DNA from 4 places in the Streptomyces sp. NPDC015139 genome. Region 3 is predicted to be linked to each of the others. Evidence: riboswitches for the same ligand, from Rfam matches in the RefSeq annotation. Region 3 holds a riboswitch; each other region holds the start of a gene.
The links. A riboswitch is a leader RNA that binds a small molecule or an ion and turns the genes downstream of it on or off. The one in region 3 is predicted to bind cobalamin.

Region 1 (3,337 bases), on a different contig from region 3:
CCACCACACGCCGGTGTTCGAGTCGTCGTCGGACGCCTCGGCCTTCTTCCCGGCGGCCTTCTCCGCCTGCGGGGCCGGGCCCTGGGCGTTGAGGGAGCGGACCAGGCTGGTGCCGCCGAAGTCGTCCGGCTGCGCGCCCACCGCGTGCGCGGCGAGGATCAGCTGCGCGTACGCGGCCGGGCCGCTCTGCGCCGCCCACTGGGTGGCGTTCTTCTCCAGCCAGGCGTACACCTTCTTCGCCCGGTCGGTGCGGCCGTCCGCGGCGAGCGCGACGACCGTGTCCGCGGTGTTGCCGAAGTCGGGCTGGTCCTTGGCGCCGGGCAGGGTCGACTTCAGGTGACCGGTCTTGGCGACGGCCGATGCCAGGTAGGCGCCCGCGTTGTCCGCGAGCTGGGCCGGGGTGAGGTGGGCGGCCTTGACGCACGTGTCCTTCGCGGGCGCCTTGCCGGCCTCCGCGGCGAAGCCCTTGCCGAGCGAGCCCAGCAGGCCGGCCGCCGTCGCGTCCGCGTTGGCGAGCAGCTTGCCCTTCTTGTCCGGCTGGTAGGCGAGGGCGCCACCGCCGTCCTGGTCGCAGGGGACGGCCTGCGCGGCCAGCAGGTCGTACGGGGTCCTGCTCCTGTTGTGCAGCTTCGCGACGTCCTGGCCGTCCGCGGCGAACGCGCCGATGACGACGCTGGTGGAGTTGGTGTCGCTCGGGCCGCCCGGCGTGTACCCCCAGCCGCCGTCCTTGTTCTGCACGGTGCTCAGCCAGACCAGGGCTTTGCGGACCTCGCGCTCGTGTCCGCCGACGGCGTCCAGGGCCTGCACGGCGGCCGCCGTGCTGTTGGTGTCCACCTGCGTCTTGTCGTCGCAGGCCTTGCCGGGCGCGGCACGGAAGGCGGCGAAGGAGCCGTTCGCGCACTGCTGCCCGGTGAGCCAGTCCACGGCCTTCGGGGCCGGCCGGTAGCCGAGGGTGCGCTGGGCGAGCAGCGTCAGCGACTGCCGCCACACGCCGTCGTACGTCGGGTCCGCCTTGCCGTACAGGCCGTCCGGGACCGCCACCTTCGGGGACGGGGACGCGTCGGCGGCCGTGGCGGGCGCGGCGGCGGCCAGCACGCCTATGGCGGCGAGAGCCGCGGCGCTGCGGCGAACGTTCATGGTCGGCGACTGCCTCTCCTGCGGGGAGCCTGCAGCGCACGGGAACACCCGGGCGGCTCGGCCCCGTAAACCTCGACGGTGCCGTGCGCGGCGGGCCGCCGACGCACGTGAGCCGGTCAACGTCCCGCCCGGGGCGGTCCGGCTCACCGCCCGCCGGGCGGCTCACGGTTGCGGGTCAGCGCCGGAATTGCACCGGCTTCCCCCCGTACGGGTGTGATGACGACTCCGCCACTTTACCGGCAGCCCCGCACGGCCCGAGGGGTGGCCGTGGGCACACCGGCCCGGTGACCGGCGTCACGCTCTCGACGGGCTCGGGCCGTACGGCCGGCGCGCACGGGATCGACGACGTGTGGGTGCCGCGCCGGGGACCGCGAGGGCCGGCTCGGGCGTCGAGGCCCGGTCCGTCGCCGCATACGGCCGGCCGAGGCGATCGGGTGTGGTGCACCCCGGATGCCGCTCCCCCGTGACCGGCACCCGGGGCGGTCGTGTCTCGCTCTCCGTGCCGAGATCCTCACCCACCGCTCGCGCGACTGTCAACGATTGCTGCCCACTTCCGTAGGAAGCGCTGTCACCTCTGGTCGGTCACCGACCGACCCGGTAGCCTCGCGTCAGCCCGACACCGAACGGACGACAGCCCAGGGAGAACTCGGTGAGTGACGCGTACGCCGACCTGGCCGATGTCCTGCGCCGGCTGGGCGAGTTGACCGGCCGGCCGGGCCGGCTGCCGGAGGCCCTCGACGTGGCCGATCTGTCCCGCCGCACCGGTGTTCCCGTCGCCGTCGTCGCCGAACTCCTCGACGGCGGCCGGGCTCCCGAGACCATGCTGGCCCAACGGGTGCGCCAGCGCCTCGACTTCATCCGCGAGAACCGGCGTCGGCCCGACGGAAAGCGGTACTCCCTGGGCGAGCTGGCCGCCATCGCCGGCACCAGCCGGCAGTGGCTGAGCGAGTGGCGCAAGAGCGGGATGCCGAGCCTCGCCCACACCGACCGGCTGCGGCGTTTCTTCGGCCTGCCCGCCGGGTTCTTCACCGCCGACGAACCGGAAGCGCTGCACGAGGCGTTGCAACCCGTGCTGCAGAACCTGGAGGCCGAGGCCGACCCGCTGCTGCGGCTGCGCCAGAACGGACTGGTCCGGCTCGCCGCCCGCGCCCCGCAGATGAACGCCCACCAGCTCGCCACCCTCGCCGACCTGGCCGAGATGATCATCTCCGCGGAGCGGGTGGAGGACGCCGGGCGTACCTGACCCCGCGTCCAGGACGGGGGCGGGACGGCCCCGCCACGGCGCACGTCGCTCACACGGCCACGTACGCCACCGGCTCGCTCCCGGCGAGCGGTTCGGCCCGCCCCTGCTTCACCAGGCGGCGCAGATGGGACTCGGCCTCGGAGACGGCGATGTTCCGGGAGCCGTAGGGGATGTCGGCCCAGGGGCGGTTCCACTCCATGCGCTCCGCGAGCTGCCAGGGTGTGAGGGGCTCGCGCAGCAGCGCGAGCAGCCCGGCCAGCCGCTGCTCGTGGTGGTCGAGCAACTGCCGTACCCGGGCGGGCGCGTCGGTGAACGCGTACTGGTGGGCGGGGAGCACCTCGGCCGGGGCGAGCCGGCCCACCCGCTCCAGGGAGTCGAGGTAGTCGCCGAGCGGATCGGTCACCGTGGCGTCGTCGGGGTCCTCGTACAGACCGATGTGCGGGGTGATCTCCGGCAGCAGGTGGTCGCCGCTGAACAGGCGCCCGCGACCCGCGAGTCGCGCGGGATGGCCCTCCTCCAGATGCAGGCAGACGTGGCCGGGGGTGTGTCCCGGGGTCCAGACGGCGCGCAGCCGGCGGCCGGGCAGGTCGAGGAGTTCGCCGGGCACGACGTCCCGGTCCGGCAGGGCGGGGGAGAGACCGGGCAGGGTACGGCGGCCCCGGGCGGCCCGCAACGGGGCGATGTGCTCCTCGGGCGCTCCGGCCGCCGCGAGCTTGTCCGCCATGTACGCGTACCAGCGCTCGGGCCGGGTCTCCCGGGCTCGCCGGACGATCGCCGCGTCGGCCTCGTGCATCGCCACCCAGGCGCCGGACGCCTCGCGCACCCGTGCGGACAGCCCGTGGTGGTCGGGGTGGTGATGGGTGACGACCACGCCGTACACCTCGGACACCGCCGTGCCGCAGGCCGCCAGGCCCGCCACGAGCACGTCCCAGGACGCCGGATCGTCCCAGCCGGTGT
Region 2 (3,337 bases), on a different contig from region 3:
CCGCGGTCGATGTCCCCCACCACCAGCACGGGCAGCCGGGCGCCCCGTGCGACGCCCATGTTGACGATGTCGGTCCGGCGCAGGTTGATCTCGGCCGGGCTGCCCGCCCCCTCACAGATCACCGCGTCATACGTGCCCCGCAACTCGGCCAGGCAGTCCAGCACCGTGCCCAGCAGCCGCTGCTGGCGCCCGCCGTGGTAGCCGCGCGCGCTCATCTCGCCCACCGGCTTGCCCAGCAGCACCACCTGGCTGCTCTGCTCGCCGCCCGGCTTCAGCAGCACCGGGTTCATCTGCGCGGTCGGCTCGATCCGGCACGCCTGCGCCTGCATGGCCTGTGCCCGCCCGATCTCCGCACCCTCACGGGTCACGAAGGAGTTGAGGGACATGTTCTGCGCCTTGAACGGCGCGACCTTCACCCCCTGGCGCACCAGCCACCGGCAGATCCCGGCCGTCACGACGCTCTTGCCGGCGTCGGAGGTGGTGCCGGCGACGAGGAGACCCCCGTTCACTTCCCACGTCCCTTCACGAGTCGGCGCGCGGCGACGGTGACGCCGAGCGCGAGCAGGCCGACGCGGCGGGAGAGCCGTACGGCCCGGTCGATGTCGGTGGCCCGGACGGCGCGCCCGGACCGGCCGTTGAGCACCGGGCGGTGCTCGACCCGCCCGCCGTAGGAGAGCGTCCCGCCCAGGCGCACTCCGAGGGCGCCCGCGAACGAGGCCTCCACGGGCCCGGCGTTGGGGCTCGGATGCCGGTGCGCGTCGGCCTTCCAGGCGCGCAGGGCACCGCGCGGATCGGGGCCGGCCGCGGCGGCGAGTACGGCGGTCAGCCGGGCCCCCGGCCAGCCGGCGAGGTCGTCCAGGCGGGCGGAGGCCCAGCCGTAGCGCCGGTACCGGGGCGACTTGTGACCCACCATCGCGTCCAGGGTGTTGACCGCCCGGAAGCCGAGCAGTCCCGGCACTCCGGCGACGGCTCCCCACACCAGGGCGCCCACCACGGCGTCGGACGTGTTCTCGGCGACCGACTCGACCACGGCCCGGGCGATCCCGTCGGCGTCCAGGGCCTGCGGGTCCCGGCCGCACAGATGGGGCAGCCGTGCGCGGGCCGCGTCGACGTCCCCGGTCTCCAGGGCATGCCCGATGACGCGGGCCTCCCGGGCGAGCGAAGTCCCGCCGACGACCGACCAGGTGGCGGCGGCGGTCAGCGCGGCGGAGGCGACGAAGGAGGGGCGTACGGCGTGCGCGGCCAGCGCGCCCAGGGCCACGGCGCCACCGGCGCACACGGTGGTGTGCAGCGTTCCCCAGCCGCGGTGGTCGTGCCACAACGCGCTCTCCACGGCCCCGGCCGCCCGTCCGAACGCGGCGACGGGATGCCCGCGGCGGGGATCGCCGAGGAGCAGGTCACCGAGAAGGCCGGCGGCGGCGCCGTACGCGTAGGAGCGATCGGCACCCATCGGCTCAGCCGGCCGTGGGCACAGGGGCAGGCCTGGTACTGGTCCTCGATCGGCAGCCGAGCATGGCGATACGTGTCCTCACTCAGGGTGTCCGCGCCCTGGTTCGACTGATCCGGCGGTGAGAGTTCCTGGCTCCCGGGGGTTCTTCCCCGGTCACAGTGGCGGGACCGCGCCGGATTCGCACCGGCTTCCTCTCTTGCCGCCGTACATGGCCTGGGCAGTCCACCACGCGCCCGGAAGGGCCGTCAACTTGCCTTTGACCTGCGTGGGGAGAGTGTGCCGATCCCCACATCGTGGGGCGGGCGAGCATGCCGAAGGCTCCCCTCCCGGGTGGGGAGGGGAGCCTCTGCGGTGCTCGTTCGCGTCCGCCGTGCGGCGGACGCCGGGTCAGGCCTTGGCGACGATGAGGTACATGCCGTACGCCACCGCGGCCGCGCAGGCGGCGAAGCAGACGTACGCGCCGGTGACGGCGAGGGCGGCGGAGTCGCCCTGGGCCGCGGCCTGTTCGCGCCGGGCCAGACCCTTGATGCCGAGGGTGAACAGGGCCACCAGGCCCACCGTGACCACGAGGCTGACGCCGAAGACGGAGCCGAGGGCCGCCCAGTCGATCTTCATGGGGATGCTTCCTTCAGTAACCGGGGTGCCGGGGTCAGACGGTGGCGGCCGGCGGGGTGGCCGGGGCGGTGTCGGCGACCCGGACCGGGCCGGTGGACTGGTGCGGGAAGGCGACGGCCGGGTCCTCGGCGACCGTGCCCGCCGGGGGCGGGATCACGGCGGCGATGGCGGTGGTCACCACGCCGGCCGGCTCCTCGGTCTCGGAGACGACGTTGGTGTGGTCGACGACCTCGCGGCGGGAGAGCTTCCAGATCGCGGCGCTGGCGGAGACCAGGAAGACCGCGACGACGGCGGTGCCCCAGTCACCCAGGTCCGTGACGGACTCGGCGCCCGCGCCGACCAGCGCGGCGGCCGGCAGGGTCAGCGCCCAGGCGACGAACATACGGGTCGCGGTGGACCAGCGGACCACACCGCCCTTGCGGCCGAGCCCCGCACCCATCACCGAGCCGGAGACGACGTGGGTGGTGGAGAGGGAGAAGCCGAGGTGGGAGGAGGCCAGGATGGCGGTCGCGGCGCTGGTCTGGGCGGCGAAGCCCTGGCGCGGCTCCAGGTCGGTCAGGCCCTTGCCCATGGTGCGGATGATGCGCCAGCCGCCGATGTAGGTGCCGAGCGCGATGGCCAGACCCGCGGAGAGGATGACCCAGGTGGGAGGGTTGGAGCCGGGGGAGATGGCACCGCCCGCGATCAGCGCGAGGGTGATGATGCCCATCGTCTTCTGGGCGTCGTTGGTGCCGTGGGCGAGGGAGACCAGGCCGGCGGAGGCGATCTGGCCGGCGCGGTAGCCCTTGCGCGTGGCCTCGGCCTCGGCCTTGCCGCCGATGCCGTACGAGAAGCGGGTGGCCAGCATGGCCGCGAGGCCCGCCACGATCGGCGCGGCGACCGCGGGCAGCAGCACCTTGGTCACCAGGACCTCGCCGTGCACCGCGCCGAAGCCGGCCGAGGCGACGGTGGCGCCGATCAGGCCGCCCATCAGGGCGTGTGAGGAACTGGACGGCAGGCCCACCAGCCAGGTCAGCAGATTCCAGAGGATCGCGCCGACCAGGGCGGCGAAGATGACCTCGGGACGGATGCCGGTCTCGTCGACGAGACCCTTGGAGATCGTGTTCGCGACCTCCACGGAGAGGAATGCGCCCACAAGGTTGAGGGCGGCGGACATGGTCACCGCGATCTTGGGCTTCAGAGCGCCTGTCGAGATGGTGGTGGCCATCGCGTTCGCGGTGTCGTGGAAACCGTTCGTGAAATCGAACGCGAGAGCGGTGACAACCACTATCG
Region 3 (3,337 bases):
CTGCATCATGCCCGGCGGCCCGCCCGGACCGGGCCGGACGGCAGCCTGGTGCCGCTCGCCGAGCAGGACCGCGGCCGCTGGGACACGAAGGCGATCGCCGAGGGCATCGCCCTCTTGCAGGCGGCTCTGTCGAGGGACCGTCTTGGCGAGTTCCAGGCCCAGGCGGCCGTCGCCGCCCTGCACGCGGACGCGCAGCGTGCGGAGGACACGGACTGGGTGCAGATCGTCGAGTGGTACGACGAGTTGGTACGCCTCACCGACAGCCCCGTCGTCCGGCTCAACCGCGCCGTCGCCGTCGGCGAGGCGGACGGCCCGCGTGCCGGGCTCGCCGCGCTGGCGGAACTGGACGCGTCGCTGCCCCGCCACTCGGCCGTGTCGGCGTACCTGCACGAGCGTGACGGGGATGTGGTGACGGCCGCACGCCTGTACGCCGAGGCGGCGCACAGGGCTCCCAACCTGGCCGAACGCGACCACCTGACGCGACAGGCCGCCCGGCTCAACGCCCGCGCCCGCGGCTGAGGGCTCCGGCCGACACCGGCCCGGATGCCGACACGGCGCGGCGCCGCGGTCGCTCCCCGGTGCGCGGCCGCGTTCGGTGCCCTACTCCTCGGACCGGTGGGGCCGTACGCGGACGTCGCCGGTGTCGGCGGACTTGCAGTGCTCCAGCAGCGCGGCCATCGGCCCGTCGACGAGGTGGTAGCGCACGATCCGGCCGTCCTTGCGGCCTTCGACCACTCCCGCGGCCCGCAGCAGCCGCAGTGCCTGGGAGACGGTGGTGTCGCGCATTCCGGTGGCCACGGCCAGGTCGGAGACGGCGATGGGACCGGCCTCGTGGACGGCGAGCAGCAGGGACAGCCGCCCGGGATCGGAGAGCAGGGAGAAGCGGTCGGCCCAGGTGCGCACCCGCTCGGGCTCGCCGACGGCGGCGATGGCGTCACAGACCCGGTCGCCGTCGATGGTGCGCTGCCCGGCACGGTCCGCGGGGACGAGATGCATGCCGTCATCATCGCAGCCCGGGGCGATCGCCTCCATACCTGAGCAGTTGTGCAATCTTGCAGCCGACGACCTCGGCCTTCTAGGGTGGACGGGCCGTGGTGTTCGGGAAGACCGGTGACAGCCCTCAGGGGCTCAGTCCGGAGCGGCCCTCGCCACTGTGATCGGGGAGTTCCCGCCCCACGTATGCCACTGGCCGCACGGCCGGGAAGGCAGGGGCGGGCGCGTCGACCCGTCAGCCAGGAGACCGGCCACGGCATCACGAAGCTGATCCACGAGGTGCTGGAGCGTGACCCGCATGACCGTGTCCCGAGGCGTGCCCGAAACCGACGCCGAACCGTCCTTCCGCTGGCGTCGCGAGGACACCGTCCGCACCGCGGGGCTCCTGGCCGTGATCGTGGCACTGCACGTGGTCGCCTTCGGGATCCTCTTCCTGCTGGTGATACCGCATCACTACGAGGTCGGCACGAAGGCGTTCGGGGTCGGGCTGGGCGTCACCGCCTACACGCTCGGCATGCGGCACGCCTTCGACGCCGACCACATCGCCGCGATCGACAACACCACCCGCAAGCTGATGGCCGACGGCAAGCGGCCCGTCTCCGTGGGCTTCTGGTTCGCCCTCGGGCACTCCAGCGTCGTGGTCGTGATGGCCGCCCTGGTCGCCGGCGGTGCGAAGCTCGCCGGCACCCTGATGAACGACGGCTCCCGTACCCACCAGGTCCTGGGCACCGTGGGCACCACGGTCTCGGGGTCCTTCCTGTACCTCATCGCCGCGCTCAACCTCGTGGCCCTGTTCGGCATCCTGCGGGTCTTCCGGGCCATGCGCGCTGGCCGGTACGACGAGGCCGAGCTGCAGGCGCACCTCGACTCGCGCGGGTTCATGAACCGCATCCTGGGACGGCTCACCAGGTCCATCCGCCGCCCGGGCCAGATGTTCCCCCTCGGCTTCCTCTTCGGGATCGGCTTCGACACCACGACCGAGGTCCTGCTCCTCGCGCTGGCCGGCAACGGCGCCGCCGCCGGGCTGCCCTGGTACGCGGTGCTGTGCCTGCCCCTGCTGTTCGCCGCCGGCATGAGCCTGTTCGACACCCTCGACGGCACCTTCATGAACTTCGCCTACCAGTGGGCGTTCTCGAACCCCGTCCGCAAGGTGTTCTACAACCTCACGATCACCGGCCTGTCCATCGCCGTCGCGTTCTTCGTCGGCACCATCGAACTGGTCGGCGTCCTGCACGACAAGCTCGGCCTGAGCGACGGCGTCACCGGCTGGATCGCGGGGCTGAACCTGGACAGCGTCGGCTACGTCATCGTCGGTCTGTTCGTGGTCGTCTGGGCGGTCGCCATCGCCTACTGGCGCCTGGCCAGGATCGAGGAACGCTGGAACACCCGCTCCGCCGACACCGGCTGACGTCGAGCACCGCACGGGTCCGCCATGTGGCCTACGCCATCGTCCCGTGCGGGAACTCCGCCACCGATCCGTCCGACTGCTGGAGCGGTACGGCTGCGACCTCTTGCGCCGTACGACGGTTCGAGCGACCAGGAAGGTCGAGCATGGCCGAGTCCCGACATCCCTCCCGCGGCGCGGCCGCGGTTCCCCGCACCTTGCTGCCCCCGCCCAGGCTCTGCGGCTTCCTGTTGCTGCTGGTGCTGGTCTTCTCGGCGGCGTACGCCGTGGGATCGGCCGCCGGGCCGGTGGCGCCGGGCATGCACGGCTCCGGAGGCGGCGGAGGCAGCGGAGGCGGCACGCATGACATGCCCGGCATGCACGGCGGCGGTCAGTGATGGGGGCCGAACCCCTGGCGCCGCTGGTGGTCACGGATCTGACGGTCGGCGGTATGACGTGTGCCGCGTGCGTCCGCCGGGTGGAGAAGAAGCTGGCCGGGCTCGACGGGGTCACGGCCACCGTCAACCTCGCCACCGGACGCGCCCGGGTCAGCCACCCGGCGGACATCCCCGCGGAGGACCTTGTCACGGCCGTCCAGCGGGCGGGGTACGAGGCCGCGCTGCCCGAGCCCGCCGTACCGGACAGGCGCGACGGGACCGACGGCGGCGAGAAGGCTGCCGAGGCCGCCGCGCTCCAGGAGCGCGAGCGGCTCGTGGTCACCGCGCTGCTCGCCGTTCCCGTGCTGGTCCTGTCGATGGTGCCCTCCCTGCAGTTCCGGAACTGGCAGTGGCTGTGCTTCGTGCTGGCGGCCCCGGTGGCGGTGTGGAGCGCCTGGCCGATCCACGCACGGGCGGTGCGCGGACTGCGTCACTCCGCGGCCACCATGGACACCCTCGTTTCGCTGGGCGTGGTGGCGTCCTTCTCCTGGTCGGCGTACGCGCTGTTCCTCGGGGGAGCGGG
Region 4 (3,337 bases), on a different contig from region 3:
CGACGAACTGCTGGAGACACACGCGGCGGCCTGGGACCAGCTGTGGCGGCGCACGGCGCTGGAGGTGCCCGGCGAGGCGGGCAGCATCCTGCGCCTGCACCTGTTCCACCTGCTGCAGACCCTCTCCCCGCACACCGCCGACCTCGACGTCGGCGTCCCCGCGCGCGGACTGCACGGCGAGGCCTACCGCGGGCACGTCTTCTGGGACGAACTCTTCGTCCTGCCCTACCTCAACCTGCACCTGCCCGAGGTCTCCCGCGCCCTGCTCCGCTACCGCCACCGCCGGCTGGACGCCGCCTGCCACGCCGCCCACGAACTCGGCCGGCGCGGCGCGCGGTACCCCTGGCAGAGCGGCAGCGACGGCCGCGAGGAGACCCAGCAGCTCCACCTCAACCCGCGCTCCGGGCGCTGGCTGCCCGACCACTCCCGGCTCCAGCACCACGTGGGCTCGGCGGTCGCGTACAACGTGTGGCAGTACTGGGAGGCGACCGGCGACCTCGACTTCCTGCACGGCGAGGGCGCCGAGATGCTGCTCCAGATCGCCCGCTTCTGGGCGGACTCCGCCGGCTACGACCCCCACCTCGGCCGGTACCGCATCCGTGGCGTGGTCGGTCCCGACGAGTACCACGAGGCCTACCCCGGTGCGAGCCGGCCGGGCCTGGACGACAACGCGTACACCAACGTCACCGCCGCCTGGGTGCTCACCCGCGCGCTGGAGCTGCTGAGCGCCCTGCCCGAGCCGCGCCGCCGCGAACTCACCGAGGCCGTCGGACTGGCCGAGGACGAGCCCGCCCGCTGGGAGGAGGTCTCCCGCACCCTGCACGTCCCCTTCCACGACGGGGTGATCAGCCAGTTCGAGGGGTACGCCGGCCTCGCCGAGCTGGACTGGGACGGCTACCGGAAACGGTACGGCGACATCCGCCGCCTGGACCGGATCCTGGAGGCCGAGGGGGACACCGTCAACCGGTACAAGGCGTCCAAGCAGGCCGACGTGCTGATGCTCGGCTACCTCTTCGCCCCGCCCGAACTGAACTCCCTGTTCGACCGGTTGGGCTACCCGCTGGACGAGCGGACCTGGACCGCGACCGTCGACCACTACCTGCACCGCACCAGTCACGGTTCCACCCTCAGCGGCCTGGTCCTCGGCTGGATCCTGGCCCGGGCCCGCCGGACCGACGCCTGGGCCTTCGTCCAGGAGGCGCTGCGCGGCGACATCGCCGACCTCCAGGGCGGCACCACCGGGGAGGGCATCCACCTCGGCGCGATGGCCGGCACGCTCGACCTCGTCCAGCGCGGGCTGACCGGCCTGGAGACCCGGGGCGGCGCCCTGCGCCTGGACCCCGTCCCGCTGCCCGAACTCTCCTCCTACGGCTTCGCCATCCGCTACCACGGCCACTGGGGCGTCCACCTGCGCCTGCGCAGCGGCCTGCTGGAGATCGCCGTACCGGCCTCCGGCCGTGGCCCCATCGACCTCCGCCTGCGGGACCTGGCGGTGGGAGTACGGCCGGGGGAGACGGCCCGTCTGGTGCTCCCGGAGTAGTCCCTCAGCCGTCTCACGGCTACCCCCTGGCGTCCCGAATCTGACGTGCCGTCACGAGAGGAAGATCACTGCGGTGGACGCGGTCTTGGCCGCGCACGCGTCTCGCGGTACGGTCTGTCCGATATCGACGACGGCGAGACGGAAGCCGGTGGGAATCCGGCACGGTCGCGCCACTGTATGCGGGACACCCCTCGGGGTGGTCCGCCGAGTCAGACCCGTGGCCGTCGTCCTGTGCACCACCGAGATGGGACGCGAACTCCCAGAGGAGGCCCTGCCATGGCGCAGACCGTCGCCCAGCCGACTGCCGACACCCCCGCCGTTCCCGCCACGCTGCCGCTGAAGGCGATAGCCCCCTGGGCGGTCTTCTTCGGCGTCCTGATGCTCGTCCTGCTCTACTTCGTCGGCGCCGAGCAGGGCGCCACGTCCGTGTTCAACGGCACCGACGTCCACGAGTGGGTGCACGACGCCCGCCACCTGCTCGGCTTCCCCTGCCACTGACGCGAGGGACGCCGCGCACCATGAACTCCGCAACGGTAAGAAACCTCCTCGTGCGGGGCATGCTCGCCGGCCTCGTGGCCGGCGTGCTCGCCCTCGTCGTGGCCTACCTCCTCGGTGAGCCGAGCGTCGACCAGGCGATCGCCTTCGAGGACGCCCACTCCCACGAGCACGAGATGGAAGTCGTCTCCCGCTCCCTGCAGTCCACCGCCGGCCTCGCCACGGGCGTCCTCGTCTACGGGGTCGCCTTCGGCGGCATCGCCGCGCTCGCGTACTCCTTCGCGCTCGGCCGTGTCGGCCGCTTCAGCGCGCGGGCGACCGCGCTGCTGCTGTCCGGCTGCGCGCTGGTCGCCGTGTACGTCGTGCCGTTCCTGAAGTACCCGGCCAACCCGCCGTCCGTCGGTCAGCCCGAGACCATCGGCAAGCGGACCACCCTGTTCTTCCTGATGATGGCCCTCAGCGTGCTCCTCGCGGTGGGCGCCACCATCCTCGGCAAGCGTCTCGCGCCCCGTCTGGGCAACTGGTGGGCGACCGTCGTCGCGGTGGCCGCCTTCGTCGTCGTCATCGGGCTCGCCTACGCCTTCCTGCCCGCCGTCAACGAGCTGCCCGCGCACTTCCCGGCCCGCCTGTTGTGGCGGTTCCGGCTCTCCACCCTGGCCATCCAGACCGTCCTGTGGGTCGGATTCGGTCTGCTCTTCGGCGAGTTGGCCGAGCGGCAGCTGAACCCCCGGCCGGCCAAGGCATCTTCCGGACGGACGGTTCCCGCCCCGCACTGACGGTCCCGGGACACCGGACGCCCGTTCGGAACGGGTGTTCGCGCCGCGCGGCGGCGACGCTGCCGCGCCGGCGCCGGGGAGGCAGCCTCCTGAGCCACGGCGACCGCCCCGGCTCAGCAGGCGGCGGCCGCGTCCGGTCCGGCCGGCGGCTGACCGAGCCGCAGATTCCACCGTCCGGCCCGGCCGCTCAGTTCCGTCGCCGTCAACGGCGGCACGTCCAGCCGCCAGAAGGCGGCCGCGGGCAGCCCGAGGACGTGCACGACCGCGGCCCGTACGACCTCCGGCTCGACCACGGCGAGGGTGCGGCCGTCCGTGCCCTGTACGGCGTCCAGCCACCGCCCGACCCGTTCGCACAGCTCCCGCACCGACTCGCCGCCGTGGGGCGCGGATCCGGCGTCGGTGAGCCAGCGGCCCACGGCCTCCGGTTCGGTGGCCCCCACCTCCTCCAGGGTGCGGCCTCGCCAGCGGCCCGCGTCCAGACCGGCCGGCGCCGAGTCCCGCGCACCGACGAGGCCCAGCGCCTCGG

Region 1: linked by a shared signal. The riboswitch ahead of ACF08B_RS09140 (prenyltransferase/squalene oxidase repeat-containing protein) and the one ahead of ACF08B_RS29100 (HoxN/HupN/NixA family nickel/cobalt transporter) in region 3 are both predicted to bind cobalamin.
Region 2: linked by a shared signal. The riboswitch ahead of ACF08B_RS17230 (cobalamin biosynthesis protein) and the one ahead of ACF08B_RS29100 (HoxN/HupN/NixA family nickel/cobalt transporter) in region 3 are both predicted to bind cobalamin.
Region 4: linked by a shared signal. The riboswitch ahead of ACF08B_RS01890 (CbtB-domain containing protein) and the one ahead of ACF08B_RS29100 (HoxN/HupN/NixA family nickel/cobalt transporter) in region 3 are both predicted to bind cobalamin.

The regions. Positions count from the first base shown of each region.
Region 1 covers NZ_JBIBUW010000003.1:73,181-76,517, reverse strand. The annotation lists gene ACF08B_RS09140 (prenyltransferase/squalene oxidase repeat-containing protein) at 1-1,137, opposite strand, end outside; cobalamin riboswitch at 1,252-1,380, opposite strand; gene ACF08B_RS09135 (transcriptional regulator) at 1,787-2,380, shown strand; gene ACF08B_RS09130 (MBL fold metallo-hydrolase) at 2,430-3,337, opposite strand, start outside.
Region 2 covers NZ_JBIBUW010000005.1:505,115-508,451, forward strand. The annotation lists gene ACF08B_RS17225 (cobyric acid synthase) at 1-509, opposite strand, end outside; gene ACF08B_RS17230 (cobalamin biosynthesis protein) at 506-1,450, opposite strand; cobalamin riboswitch at 1,552-1,693, opposite strand; gene ACF08B_RS17235 (hypothetical protein) at 1,838-2,065, opposite strand; gene ACF08B_RS17240 (anion permease) at 2,100-3,337, opposite strand, start outside.
Region 3 covers NZ_JBIBUW010000012.1:92,316-95,652, forward strand. The annotation lists gene ACF08B_RS29090 (RNA polymerase sigma factor) at 1-519, shown strand, start outside; gene ACF08B_RS29095 (ArsR/SmtB family transcription factor) at 601-996, opposite strand; cobalamin riboswitch at 1,076-1,264, shown strand; partial or broken gene ACF08B_RS29100 (HoxN/HupN/NixA family nickel/cobalt transporter) at 1,273-2,401, shown strand; gene ACF08B_RS29105 (hypothetical protein) at 2,545-2,775, shown strand; gene ACF08B_RS29110 (heavy metal translocating P-type ATPase) at 2,775-3,337, shown strand, end outside.
Region 4 covers NZ_JBIBUW010000001.1:411,199-414,535, forward strand. The annotation lists gene ACF08B_RS01885 (glycoside hydrolase family 65 protein) at 1-1,540, shown strand, start outside; cobalamin riboswitch at 1,635-1,780, shown strand; gene ACF08B_RS01890 (CbtB-domain containing protein) at 1,817-2,038, shown strand; gene ACF08B_RS01895 (CbtA family protein) at 2,059-2,811, shown strand; gene ACF08B_RS01900 (histidine phosphatase family protein) at 2,925-3,337, opposite strand, start outside.